DNA from 3 places in the Clostridium perfringens genome. Region 3 is predicted to be linked to each of the others. Evidence: a T-box and tRNA genes for the amino acid it is inferred to sense, from the RefSeq annotation. Region 3 holds a T-box; the other regions hold tRNA genes.

Region 1 (4,662 bases), 1.1 Mb from region 3:
CTGAGGGTTAGTCGGGACCTAAGCCGAGGCCGAAAGGCGTAGGTGATGGACAACTGGTTGATATTCCAGTACCACTACCATCGTTATTATCGATGGCGTGACGCAGGAGGATAGTGTGTGCTAGCTATTGGATGCTAGTCTAAGCGTTTAGGTAGTGAGAGTAGGCAAATCCGCTCTCATAATGCTGAGGCGTGATGGGGAAGGTTCCACGGAACCGAAGTACATGATTCCACGCTGCCAAGAAAAGCGTCTAGAGAGAGAAGTAGTGCCCGTACCGCAAACCGACACAGGTAGGTGAGGAGAGAATCCTAAGGCCGGCGGAAGAATTACAGTTAAGGAACTCGGCAAATTGACCCCGTAAGTTCGCGAGAAGGGGTGCCTACGAGAGTAGGCCGCAGAGAATAGGCCCAAGCAACTGTTTAGCAAAAACACAGGTCTCTGCTAAAGCGTAAGCTGATGTATAGGGGCTGACGCCTGCCCGGTGCTGGAAGGTTAAGGGGAACACTTAGCGCAAGCGAAGGTGTGAACTTAAGCCCCAGTAAACGGCGGCCGTAACTATAACGGTCCTAAGGTAGCGAAATTCCTTGTCAGGTAAGTTCTGACCCGCACGAATGGCGTAATGACTTGGGCACTGTCTCAACTGTAAATCCGGCGAAGTTGTAGTGCGAGTGAAGATGCTCGCTACCCGCGATTGGACGGAAAGACCCCGTAGAGCTTTACTGTAGCTTAGCATTGAGTTTTGGTATTGTCTGTACAGGATAGGTGGGAGACTAGGAAACCAGGGCGTCAGCCTTGGTGGAGTCAACCTTGGGATACCACCCTGACAGTACTGAAATTCTAACTGGCGGCCATGAATCTGGTCACAGGACATTGTTAGGTGGGCAGTTTGACTGGGGCGGTCGCCTCCTAAAAAGTAACGGAGGCGCCCAAAGGTTCCCTCAGAACGGTCGGAAATCGTTCGAAGAGTGCAAAGGCAGAAGGGAGCCTGACTGCGACACCCACAAGTGGAGCAGGGACGAAAGTCGGGCTTAGTGATCCGGTGGTACCTCGTGGGAGGGCCATCGCTCAACGGATAAAAGCTACCTCGGGGATAACAGGCTGATCTCCCCCAAGAGTCCACATCGACGGGGAGGTTTGGCACCTCGATGTCGGCTCGTCGCATCCTGGGGCTGAAGTAGGTCCCAAGGGTTGGGCTGTTCGCCCATTAAAGCGGCACGCGAGCTGGGTTCAGAACGTCGTGAGACAGTTCGGTCCCTATCCGTCGCGGGCGTAGGAAATTTGAGAGGAGCTGTCCTTAGTACGAGAGGACCGGGATGGACTGACCTCTGGTGTACCAGTTGTTCCGCCAGGAGCACAGCTGGGTAGCTAAGTCGGGAATGGATAAACGCTGAAAGCATCTAAGCGTGAAGCCAACCTCAAGATGAGATTTCCCATAGCGTAAGCTAGTAAGATCCCTTGAAGAACACAAGGTTGATAGGTCGGGGGTGTAAGCATGGTAACATGTTCAGCTGACCGATACTAATAGATCGAGGGCTTGACCAAATATAGTAAATTAAATATGTGCAATTTTGAAAGAACAAAAACTTTCAAAAATATGTTGACAAATTATTAGAGATTTGATAACATATACATGTCATCTGGTGATGATGCTCTTTAGGGTAACACCCGTTTTCCATTCCGAACACGAAGGTTAAGCCTATTGAGGCCGATGGTACTGCACGGGAGACTGTGTGGGAGAGTAGGTGGTTGCCAGGTAATATGGATCTTTAGCTCAGTTGGTTAGAGCAACCGGCTCATAACCGGTAGGTCCGGGGTTCGAGTCCCTGAAGGTCCACCATTTTTGGGGGTATAGCTCAGTTGGGAGAGCACCTGCCTTGCACGCAGGGGGTCAGGAGTTCGAATCTCCTTACCTCCACCATTAAAGCTATGAACAAAGTTCATAGCTTTTTTATTTTGTAAATAAGAGTATATTTCTATCTAAGATATTGATAATAGTATATTTAGGATCAATACAATTACTATTTATAATTAAATTTCATAGTGCTTATTTAGCAAAACCTTAAGATATTGTTGTAATTTTAGAGTCATTTTTAAAAGATGACTCTAATTTTTCATATTCATTATAATATTATAGAGGTTAAAAAGATCATAATATATGGAAAAAATAAAAAGCTTAATACAATTAAGCATATATTTGAACAATAATTAAGTAAATATATGTAAACTGAGTTTAAAGTATTTTTACAAAAAATAATGCATAAATACTTATATTTTATAGAAAATAATCATGTTTTTATTTATAATTATTTATGAAAGTTAAATTTTGATTATTGTTATAAGTTTTATATTAAGAGAATCTAAGGGCTAGTAATAAGTTCAAAATAAAGTAATAAGATAATATTCTATAAGTAGCATTTTATTTATATATACTTTAAATTATACTTATTAAAATAATTTTTAAACTTTAGCGATTTAAAGTTATATAGTTATTTTTATTAGAGTTTCTTTAAATAATTAAAGTTCTATTTATGTTAATTTACATAGAACTTATATTACAATGAGCAAAGTAAGGGATTTAAAAATTTTAATTGGGGTTATATATACTATATAAAATTATTGAAATAGTACAAACTAATTTTTATATAGTGAAAATTAATGTTTTGGATTTATTCGCTTTTAGGAGGATTAAAAATGGGAAAACCTAAATTAAAAAAGGAAATAGGATTGTTTACTGCTACAGCTTTAGTAGTTGGTAACATGATGGGATCTGGGATATTTATGCTTCCAGCCAGTTTAGCTAGTGTATCTGGTCCTGGTTCAACTATAATGGCATGGTTATTAACGGGATTAGGTTCTTTGGTTTTGGCATTAACGTTTGCTAACTTAGGTTCAAAGATTCCAAAGACAGGAGGAACTTATGAATACTCTAGACTAGCTTACGGAAACTTTATGGGATTCATGACTGCATGGCTTTATTGGAATGGATCTTGGATTGGAAATGCTACTATTTTTATAGTTATTACTACTTATTTAGGTGAAGTTATAACAAGTTTAACTAATTCACCAATAATAGGTTTCTTATTCTGTTCGTCTATCTTATGGATTTGTACATATATAAATATAAGAGGAACAAAGTTAGCAGGTAGAGTAGCTTCAGTAATAACTGTTTTTAAAGTTTTATTATTTATATTCTTCATAGTTGTTGGATTAATTTACTTTGATCCGTCAAACCTAACACCAATGTTTCCAGAAGGAAAGGGTGTTTCAACTATTCCTGTAGCAGCATCTTTAACTTTATGGGCATTTATGGGCTTAGAAACTGCATCTGTAGCAGGAGGAGAAATAAAAGATCCTGAAAAAAATGTTAAGAGAAGTACTATATTAGGTATGTTAATTAGTACTGTTTTATATATATTAATAAGTGTCGTAGCTATGGGAGCTATGAGTCAAAGTGAATTAGCTTCAAGTACTGCTCCTATTTCTGATATAATAGTTAAAGTTTTAAATTTAAAGAGTTTAAACTTCTTAAATATAGCTATAGCTATTAGTATTTTAGGAACAGCTATGGGATGGCTATTATCAACTGCTAGAGTAGGATATGCTGCTGGAGAGGATGGAATTTTCCCTAGTGTATTTGCTAAGGTACATCCTAAGTATAATACGCCACATGTAGCCTTAATAATAGGTAGTATATTTATAAATATTATATTCCTAATGAACTTTACTAAGGGTTTAGCAGGGGCATATAGCTTTATAGTTGTATTAGCTACTTTAAGTTACTTACCAATATATGCGATTTCAACTATTGCAGAAATAATACTTATGGTTAAAGAGGATAAAAAACCTACATTTAAAAAACATTTAGGTTTAATAATAAGATGTTTAATAGGTTTTGCTTTTGCAATTTGGGCAATATATGCTTCAGGAGCTGAAATAGTAATGTATGGATTTATTTTAATATTACTAGGAGTTCCGATTTATGGATATATGAGCATAAAAAAACACTTCCGATAAATTGAATTTTGATATTTAACAAATTTGTTATGTAATATTAGTTAATTTATTATATAATAAATATAAGTTTTGAAATTGGGGTTATATTATTTATGGTACAGAAATTTGCGTGGGGAGTGTATTGAGATGGCAAAAGTAGAAGCTTTAGAAGATGAATTAGTTGAATTAAAACTTAAAAAAAGAAATTTCATTTTAGCCAATAAAGATACAAAAGAGATTGATAATCTTATAAAAAATTTAGAAGAAGAAATTATGAGAATTAAATCAAATAATTGATATTCAGTAGCTATGAAAGAGAAATTACTCTTTCATAGCTTTTTTGTTTAATAAAAAAGAAAGTATTCCCAAAGAAACTTTTAAAGTGAGAGTAGTCAAATATGCCATCATAAGGCTTGAGAGGGATTGGGCAGGAAAAATATTATTTTTATTATATAAAATTTATTTAATGATATGAAATTTTTAAATATTGTTTTGGTAAAAAAATACATTTAATATATTAATGGGTTTATTTTTTATAAGATTATTTTAGAATAATTTAATTAAATAATTAGATTTGAATTTGTATAAATAATATTTTTATTTATATCTTAAGAAGGGCAAGGAGATTTGTGATGACTTTAGTAGAGGTAAAAGATGATAAATTAGAGA
Region 2 (4,662 bases), 510 kb from region 3:
CGGAACAACTGGTACACCAGAGGTCAGTCCATCCCGGTCCTCTCGTACTAAGGACAGCTCCTCTCAAATTTCCTACGCCCGCGACGGATAGGGACCGAACTGTCTCACGACGTTCTGAACCCAGCTCGCGTGCCGCTTTAATGGGCGAACAGCCCAACCCTTGGGACCTACTTCAGCCCCAGGATGCGACGAGCCGACATCGAGGTGCCAAACCTCCCCGTCGATGTGGACTCTTGGGGGAGATCAGCCTGTTATCCCCGAGGTAGCTTTTATCCGTTGAGCGATGGCCCTCCCACGAGGTACCACCGGATCACTAAGCCCGACTTTCGTCCCTGCTCCACTTGTGGGTGTCGCAGTCAGGCTCCCTTCTGCCTTTGCACTCTTCGAACGATTTCCGACCGTTCTGAGGGAACCTTTGGGCGCCTCCGTTACTTTTTAGGAGGCGACCGCCCCAGTCAAACTGCCCACCTAACAATGTCCTGTGACCAGATTCATGGCCGCCAGTTAGAATTTCAGTACTGTCAGGGTGGTATCCCAAGGTCGACTCCACCAAGGCTGACGCCCTGGTTTCCTAGTCTCCCACCTATCCTGTACAGACAATACCAAAACTCAATGCTAAGCTACAGTAAAGCTCTACGGGGTCTTTCCGTCCAATCGCGGGTAGCGAGCATCTTCACTCGCACTACAACTTCGCCGGATTTACAGTTGAGACAGTGCCCAAGTCATTACGCCATTCGTGCGGGTCAGAACTTACCTGACAAGGAATTTCGCTACCTTAGGACCGTTATAGTTACGGCCGCCGTTTACTGGGGCTTAAGTTCACACCTTCGCTTGCGCTAAGTGTTCCCCTTAACCTTCCAGCACCGGGCAGGCGTCAGCCCCTATACATCAGCTTACGCTTTAGCAGAGACCTGTGTTTTTGCTAAACAGTTGCTTGGGCCTATTCTCTGCGGCCTACTCTCGTAGGCACCCCTTCTCGCGAACTTACGGGGTCAATTTGCCGAGTTCCTTAACTGTAATTCTTCCGCCGGCCTTAGGATTCTCTCCTCACCTACCTGTGTCGGTTTGCGGTACGGGCACTACTTCTCTCTCTAGACGCTTTTCTTGGCAGCGTGGAATCATGTACTTCAGTTCCGTAGAACCTTCCCCATCACGCCTCAGCATTATGAGAGCGGATTTGCCTACTCTCACTGCCTAAACGCTTAGACTAGCATCCAATAGCTAGCACACACTATCCTCCTGCGTCACGCCATCGATAATAACGATGGTAGTGGTACTGGAATATCAACCAGTTGTCCATCACCTACGCCTTTCGGCCTCGGCTTAGGTCCCGACTAACCCTCAGCGGACGAACCTTCCTGAGGAAACCTTAGGTTTTCGGCCTGTGGGATTCTCACCCACATCTCGCTACTGATGCCAACATTCTCACTCGTAACCAGTCCACCGCTCCTTACGGTACGACTTCAGCCCGGTTACGACGCTCTCCTACCGCTTGAACTAAGTTCAAGCCCGTAGCTTCGGTGGTAAGTTTAGCCCCGTTACATTTTCGGCGCAAGATCTCTCGACTAGTGAGCTATTACGCACTCTTTTAATGAATGGCTGCTTCTAAGCCAACATCCTAGTTGTCTTAGAAATCTCACATCCTTTCCCACTTAACTTACACTTTGGGACCTTAGCTGACGATCTGGGCTGTTTCCCTTTTGACCACGGATCTTATCATTCGTAGTCTGACTGCCGAGCTCAAAGTATGTGGCATTCGGAGTTTGATAAGGTTCGGTAAGCGCTATGCCCCCTAGCCCATTCAGTGCTCTACCTCCACTACTCATACTCGACGCTAGCCCTAAAGCTATTTCGGAGAGAACCAGCTATCTCCGGGTTCGATTGGAATTTCTCCGCTATCCACAGCTCATCCCATGCTTTTTCAACAGCAACGTGGTTCGGTCCTCCACGAGGTTTTACCCTCGCTTCAACCTGGCCATGGATAGGTCACCCGGTTTCGGGTCTACGGCATGCAACTAGTCGCCCTATTCAGACTCGGTTTCCCTTCGGCTCCGTACCTTAAGTACTTAACCTTGCTACATACCGTAACTCGTTGGCTCGTTCTACAAAAAGCACCTCATCACCCTCATAAGGGGCTCTGAGCGGTTGTAGGCACACGGTTTCAGGTTCTATTTCACTCCCCTCCCGGGGTTCTTTTCACCTTTCCCTCACGGTACTGCTTCACTATCGGTCATCAGGTAGTATTTAGCCTTGGGAGGTGGTCCTCCCTGCTTCCCACAAGGTTTCACGTGTCTCGTGGTACTCTGGATCAGAACTGATTGATTTCCCGTTTCATCTACAGGACTATTACCTTCTACGGTGGAACTTTCCAGTTCTCTTCGATTACGTCCTACCAATCGTTATGTTCTGTCCACAACCCCGGAAACAAGTTTCCGGTTTGGGCTCTTTCCCTTTCGCTCGCCGCTACTAAGAAAATCGATTTTTCTTTCTCTTCCTCCAGGTACTTAGATGTTTCAGTTCCCTGGGTTACCTTCATTAAGTTATGTATTCACTTAATGATACATGGGGTTTCCCATGTGAGTTTCCTCATTCGGAGATCTTCGGATCTCAGGCTATGTGCGCCTACCCGAAGCTTATCGCAGCTTATCACGTCCTTCATCGGCTCCTGATGCCAAGGCATTCACCATGCGCCCTTTGTAGCTTGACCTATATTAGTTATAGTTCTCATTTTACAAAGAATAGAAATTGGTTTTGCCAATTTGGCTTGTTGTTTCTATATTAATTTATGTGCAATTTTCAAAGAACAATGGTGGGTCTAAATGGACTCGAACCATCGACCTCACGCTTATCAGGCGTGCGCTCTAACCACCTGAGCTATAGACCCACATATGGTGGAGGTAAGGAGATTCGAACTCCTGACCCCCTGCGTGCAAGGCAGGTGCTCTCCCAACTGAGCTATACCCCCATATTTAATCGTTGCTCTCACAACGCATATTATTTTATCAAGAAACTTTTTCGTTGTCAATACTTTTTTGTAGTATTTTGTCGAATTTAGTCTCTCAAAATTAAACAGAGATATTATCCAGAATTCATTGTCATCTTAGTTGTCCTAAGATGTATTCCTTAGAAAGGAGGTGATCCAGCCGCAGGTTCTCCTACGGCTACCTTGTTACGACTTCACCCCAATCGCTGACCCTACCTTCGGCCGCTGCCTCCTTGCGGTTAGCTCACGGACTTCGGGTATTGCCAACTCTCATGGTGTGACGGGCGGTGTGTACAAGACCCGGGAACGTATTCACCGCGACATTCTGATTCGCGATTACTAGTAACTCCAGCTTCATGTAGGCGAGTTTCAGCCTACAATCCGAACTGAGACTGGTTTTTAAGTTTGGCTCCACCTCGCGGTATTGCATCTCTCTGTACCAGCCATTGTAGCACGTGTGTAGCCCTACACATAAGGGGCATGATGATTTGACGTCATCCCCACCTTCCTCCTGGTTAACCCAGGCAGTCTCGCTAGAGTCCTCAACTTAATGGTAGTAACTAACGACAAGGGTTGCGCTCGTTGCGGGACTTAACCCAACATCTCACGACACGAGCTGACGACAACCATGCACCACCTGTCACCTTGTCCCCGAAGGGATTTCCTCGATTAAGAGTAATGCAAGGGATGTCAAGTGTAGGTAAGGTTCTTCGCGTTGCTTCGAATTAAACCACATGCTCCGCTACTTGTGCGGGTCCCCGTCAATTCCTTTGAGTTTTAATCTTGCGACCGTACTCCCCAGGCGGAATACTTAATGCGTTAGCGGCGGCACGGAGGTGTTGAAACCCCCACACCTAGTATTCATCGTTTACGGCGTGGACTACCAGGGTATCTAATCCTGTTTGCTCCCCACGCTTTCGAGCCTCAGCGTCAGTTACAGTCCAGAGAGTCGCCTTCGCCACTGGTGTTCTTCCTAATCTCTACGCATTTCACCGCTACACTAGGAATTCCACTCTCCTCTCCTGCACTCTAGATAACCAGTTTGGAATGCAGCACCCAAGTTGAGCCCGGGTATTTCACATCCCACTTAATCATCCGCCTACGCTCCCTTTACGCCCAGTAAATCCGGATAACGCTCGCCACCTACGTATTACCGCGGCTGCTGGCACGTAGTTAGCCGTGGCTTCCTCCTTGGGTACCGTCATTATCTTCCCCAAAGACAGAGCTTTACGATCCGAAAACCTTCATCACTCACGCGGCGTTGCTGCATCAGGGTTTCCCCCATTGTGCAATATTCCCCACTGCTGCCTCCCGTAGGAGTCTGGGCCGTGTCTCAGTCCCAATGTGGCCGATCACCCTCTCAGGTCGGCTACGCATCGTCGCCTTGGTAGGCCGTTACCCCACCAACTAGCTAATGCGCCGCGGGTCCATCTCATAGCGGATTGCTCCTTTGGTTGAATGATGATGCCATCTTTCAACATTATGCGGTATTAATCTTCCTTTCGGAAGGCTATTCCACTCTATGAGGCAGGTTACCCACGTGTTACTCACCCGTCCGCCGCTAATCCGTTCCCCGAAGGAAACTTCATCGCTCGACTTGCATGTGTTAAGCACGCCGCCAGCGTTCATCCTGAGCCAGGATCAAACTCTCAATTTAAAAGTTTAATCTATACTCATAT
Region 3 (4,662 bases):
ATACAGTCATTATTTTTTCATTTACTAATAATTCAACTTTTTCTAATTCTTCTTCTGTTAAAGCTGCAAAATGAGTAAAGTCAAATCTTAATCTTTCTTCATCAACATATGAACCTGATTGATTTACATGGTCTCCTAAAACTTCTTTTAAAGCTTCATGTAACATGTGTGTAGCTGTGTGGTTTTTACATATGTTAGATCTTCTTGAAGCATCAACTGATAATTTAACTTCTTGACCTTCTTTTAAGCTACCTTCTATAACCTTAATGTAGTGAACAAATTTTCCACCAACATTTTTCTTACAATCTGTAACTATTGCCATTCCAGTTTCTGAAGTTATATTTCCTCTATCTCCAACTTGACCTCCCATTTCAGCATAGAAAGGAGTTTTATCAGTTAATAAGAATCCTTCTTCACCTTCTTTAAGTTCAGATTTAAATTCTTCATTATTTCCTAGTACTATAACTTTTGAGTTAAGTTCTAAATTAACATATCCATCAAATTCAGTAACTATTGAAGCATCCACTTTGTTTACTGGACTTTCTTCGCTTCCCATGTAGCTACTTTCTCCTCTAGCATTTCTAGCTCTTTCTCTTTGCTCTTTCATTTCCTTATTAAAGTTTTCTATATCTAACTCTAATCCTTTTTCTTCTAATATCTCTTGAGTAAGCTCTAGAGGGAATCCATAAGTATCATATAATTTGAAAGCTTTAGCTCCTGATAAAACTTTCTCATTTTTTTCTTCCATTTCTGAAATATAGCTCATAAGTATATCCATACCTGAGTCTATTGTTTCATTAAATCTTTCTTCTTCTAATTTAATTATTTTCTTAATGTAATCAGCTTTTTCTTTTAATTCTGGATAAGCTTCACCGTAATTTTCAACTACAGCATCAACCATTTCATTTAAGAATATACCTTTAACTCCTAAAAGTCTTCCATGTCTAGCAGCTCTTCTAATAAGTCTTCTTAAAACATATCCTCTACCTTCATTTGATGGTTGAACACCGTCACATATTAAGAAAGTAACACTTTTTCCATGGTCAGTTATTATTCTTAATGATACATCTTTGTCTTTATCTTCTCCATATTTAGCATTTGTTAATTCACATGCTTTATTTAATATGTTTTTAACTGTATCTATTTCGAAGATATTATCTACACCTTGCATTATTGTAGCTATTCTTTCTAAGCCCATACCTGTATCTATGTTCTTTTGAGCTAACTCATTGTAGTTTCCTTCTTCATCTTTATCAAATTGAGTGAAAACTAAGTTCCAGAACTCAACTATTCTATCAGCATCTGAAGCTTCTAAGAATTCTTCTACAGTTTCAACCTTTCCTTCTCCTCTATCAAAGTGAATCTCTGTACAAGGACCACAAGGACCTACCCCTATTTCCCAGAAGTTATCATCTTTTCCTAATCTGAATATTCTGCTTGGATCTACATCAGTTTTACTAGTCCAAATATCATAAGCTTCATCGTCATTTAAATATATAGTTACATATAATTTATCCTTTGGAATTCCTAAAGTTTCTGTTATAAACTCCCAAGCCCAAGGAATTATTTCTGATTTGAAGTAATCTCCAAATGAAAAGTTTCCTAGCATTTCGAAGAATGTACCATGTCTTGATGTTTTACCAACATTCTCTATATCACCAGTTCTTATACACTTTTGGCAAGTTGTTATTCTTCTTTTTGGTGGTTCTTCTAAACCTGTGAAATAAGGTTTAAGTGGTGCCATACCTGCATTTATTAATAATAAACTCTTATCATTTTTAGGTACTAACGGAAATGACTGTAATCTTAAATGATCTTTGCTTTCAAAAAAGCTTAAATATTTTTCTCTTAATTCATTTGCTCCCATGAATTTCATAATTTATTCCTCCAAATTTTATGTATTTATCCTTTAGCCTTTAAGTTTAATCATATATTATAAAATAAGATTAAACCCTCTACTTAGCCTAGATATTCTTTTATTTTATAATTAGTTTCACACATAAAAAAAGAACATAAAACACCTCACCCCTAATTAAAAGGGACGAAATCCTATGCTCCGCGGTACCACCCTAATTATGTAAAACTACATCACTCTAAAAATTATAGCTCAAAGATAGCTTCAACATCTCTTTTAAGAAGTTCTCACCAACCACTTCCTCTCTGACTAAAAGATAAATGCCTACTCATTCTCGTCAACGCTTTTCATTAAGTTATTATAGGCAAATTATAAAAAAAATTTCTTTACCTGTCAATATAATTGCCAACTGTATTAATATCTATTTTATTAAATTACTATGTATTCCTATATATTTTATGATTATTTATCTACTAAGTTAAATATTATTTTTATATAAAATACTATTAAAATAATATTATTATGTATATTTATTAATATCTAAAACTTTTTAACTATAAAAAAATATATCATACTTCTTAATAACTATGATTTAATCTAATACTAAAATATCATAAAAACATATAATAATCCCAATCATCAAATAGAACTTTAATCACAACAGCTATAGGAACTATAAAAACCATTCCTAAAAGCCCTCCTATTTGCTCTCCAATCAAAAGTAATATTATGATTAATATTGGATGCATATCTATACTCTCAGCTGTAATTTTAGGTGCTATTAAGTTTCCTTCAATTTGTTGAATTATTAAAAAAGTCAATATAACCCACAAAATTTTATTTGGGCCTTCTACTAATGCTACAACTATTGCAGGTATTGCTCCTAAAACCGCTCCAAAATATGGTATAATATTGAGTAACGCATTTAAAAACGCTAATAATAGAGGAAACTTTATTCCTAGTATAAGCATACCTATAAATGTCATAACTCCAACTAATAAGCTTAAAAGTAATTGCCCTAAAATATATTTACCTAAGACTTTATCAACATCTCTCCCTAGATTTTTTAATAGAGCTCTCTTCTCTATTGGGCAGCAATATAAAAATTTATTAGATAATAAATCTCCATAGGCTAAAAAATAATATGCTAATACAGGTATAACAGCAAAAGCTAAAATATTTTCTGAAAAGCTAATTAAATTATTTATAATACTAGTTGCAAAACTAACTAATAATATATTTAATTTTTCAGTAACTTGAGCTTCAATAACATCAAAAATCCCTAATTCCATAAACTTCATCTTCATAATCAAATCATTTATAAAGAATTCTATACCATTTATTAAACCATCAAAACTTTCCCCTTCTTTAAACATACTTGGAATTAGAACTGTTAAAAAAAATAATATAAGAAAAATTACACTAAGTACTATAGACATAGCTAAAAAGTTTTTATTTATTTTTGTTCTTTCACATAAAAATCTATATAGAGGCTTAAGAATATATGCAAAAATCCCTGATACAAGCACTATAAAAATAATGTCTCTAAAAGCTTCAAATTGATATAAAAGGAATATAAATAAAAAAATTATAAATGTTAATATTAAATTTCTTATAAATCTTTTTTTATCTTTTAAAGCTCTAAACATTCCTACTCCTCCTTTTTTAATTTACCTCGCCAAAATATTTTCTTGGAATCATTCTCATATTTATATTTTTATTGCCAAAAAATAAAATGCTTTCTTCTCCTAAAATAGTTTCTTTTAATTGTATAACTCGCTTTCCATTTTTAAATTTATCAACTAATCCACTTACCACTATTAGTCCTCTTATATAAAAGTCGTAATCTATTAAAATATCTTCTAATATTCCTATCATATGGCCATCCTTATTTATAAGATCAAAGTTTTTTATCTCGCTAAATTTTAACCCTCTATGTACATGTACCCCTTCTGTCATAATAGTATCGCTTAAAGAAATAACATTAGTTAAGTCCACATAATCTCTTTTTGAAAATAATTTTTTTGTTATTATAAAGCCCATGACTTTCCCATTAAAATAATCTATTGCAAGATCACAAACTACTCCAACCTTTTTTCCATTAGAATCAAAAACCTTAAGACCAATTAAATCTCTTATTCTATACACTCTAAAAGTCATCCCTTTCTAATTTAAGTAAAGCCATTAGTAATATATTTAGTATTATCTATATCCTTCCAAAAAATACATAGTTTCATAGGTATTTTAAATTTATTTTTGTAAACTTAAATAATAATCCTTAAACTTTCTAAGTAAGTTATTAACTAAATAAAGTAAGTATATATTATTAACTTAATAAATACACTTTGTATAGTGCACTTTATATTGAAAATAAAATTTAAAAAGTTTTAATATAAAAGAAAAAAGCCCCCTTTCGGGAGCTTTCTATTAAAGTAGGCTTTCGATTATTCCTCCACCTACAACTAAATCATCTTTATAGAAAACAACAGATTGACCTTTAGTTATAGCTCTTTGCTTATCTTCAAAAGAAACTTTAACTCTTCCATTTTCCATAGGACTTATAGTAGCCTTAGCTGGTCTAGCTGAATATCTAATTTTAGCTTCAACTTCCATAGGGCCTTCAAGTTTATCTATAGATATGAAATTTATATCTTTACAAACTAAATCAGTTTTAAAGATATCCTCTTCTGGTCCTACTACAACAGTATTAGTTACAGGGTTTATATCAGTAACAAACACTGGTCTTCCAAGAGCTAATCCTAAGCCCTTTCTTTGTCCTATTGTATAATAGACTATTCCTTTATGTT

The links. The T-box of region 3 lies ahead of alaS (alanine--tRNA ligase). A T-box ahead of a tRNA ligase gene usually reads a tRNA of that ligase, here a tRNA-Ala.
Region 1: it encodes a tRNA-Ala, which carries the amino acid that the T-box ahead of alaS (alanine--tRNA ligase) is inferred to sense. The anticodon was not compared.
Region 2: it encodes a tRNA-Ala, which carries the amino acid that the T-box ahead of alaS (alanine--tRNA ligase) is inferred to sense. The anticodon was not compared.

Annotation. Positions count from the first base shown of each region.
Region 1 is NZ_CP065681.1:231,149-235,810, reverse strand. Features, by position in the region: rRNA gene I6G60_RS01230 (23S ribosomal RNA) at 1-1,542, shown strand, start outside; rRNA gene rrf (5S ribosomal RNA) at 1,637-1,755, shown strand; tRNA gene I6G60_RS01220 (tRNA-Ile) at 1,761-1,837, shown strand; tRNA gene I6G60_RS01215 (tRNA-Ala) at 1,843-1,918, shown strand; gene I6G60_RS01210 (APC family permease) at 2,692-4,014, shown strand; gene I6G60_RS01205 (hypothetical protein) at 4,141-4,290, shown strand; gene glgB (1,4-alpha-glucan branching protein GlgB) at 4,626-4,662, shown strand, end outside.
Region 2 is NZ_CP065681.1:797,305-801,966, reverse strand. Features, by position in the region: rRNA gene I6G60_RS04095 (23S ribosomal RNA) at 1-2,707, opposite strand, end outside; tRNA gene I6G60_RS04090 (tRNA-Ile) at 2,808-2,884, opposite strand; tRNA gene I6G60_RS04085 (tRNA-Ala) at 2,890-2,965, opposite strand; rRNA gene I6G60_RS04080 (16S ribosomal RNA) at 3,128-4,640, opposite strand.
Region 3 is NZ_CP065681.1:1,302,483-1,307,144, reverse strand. Features, by position in the region: gene alaS (alanine--tRNA ligase) at 1-1,876, opposite strand, end outside; T-box leader at 2,035-2,205, opposite strand; gene I6G60_RS06440 (AI-2E family transporter) at 2,467-3,504, opposite strand; gene I6G60_RS06435 (PRC-barrel domain-containing protein) at 3,521-4,003, opposite strand; gene mnmA (tRNA 2-thiouridine(34) synthase MnmA) at 4,283-4,662, opposite strand, start outside.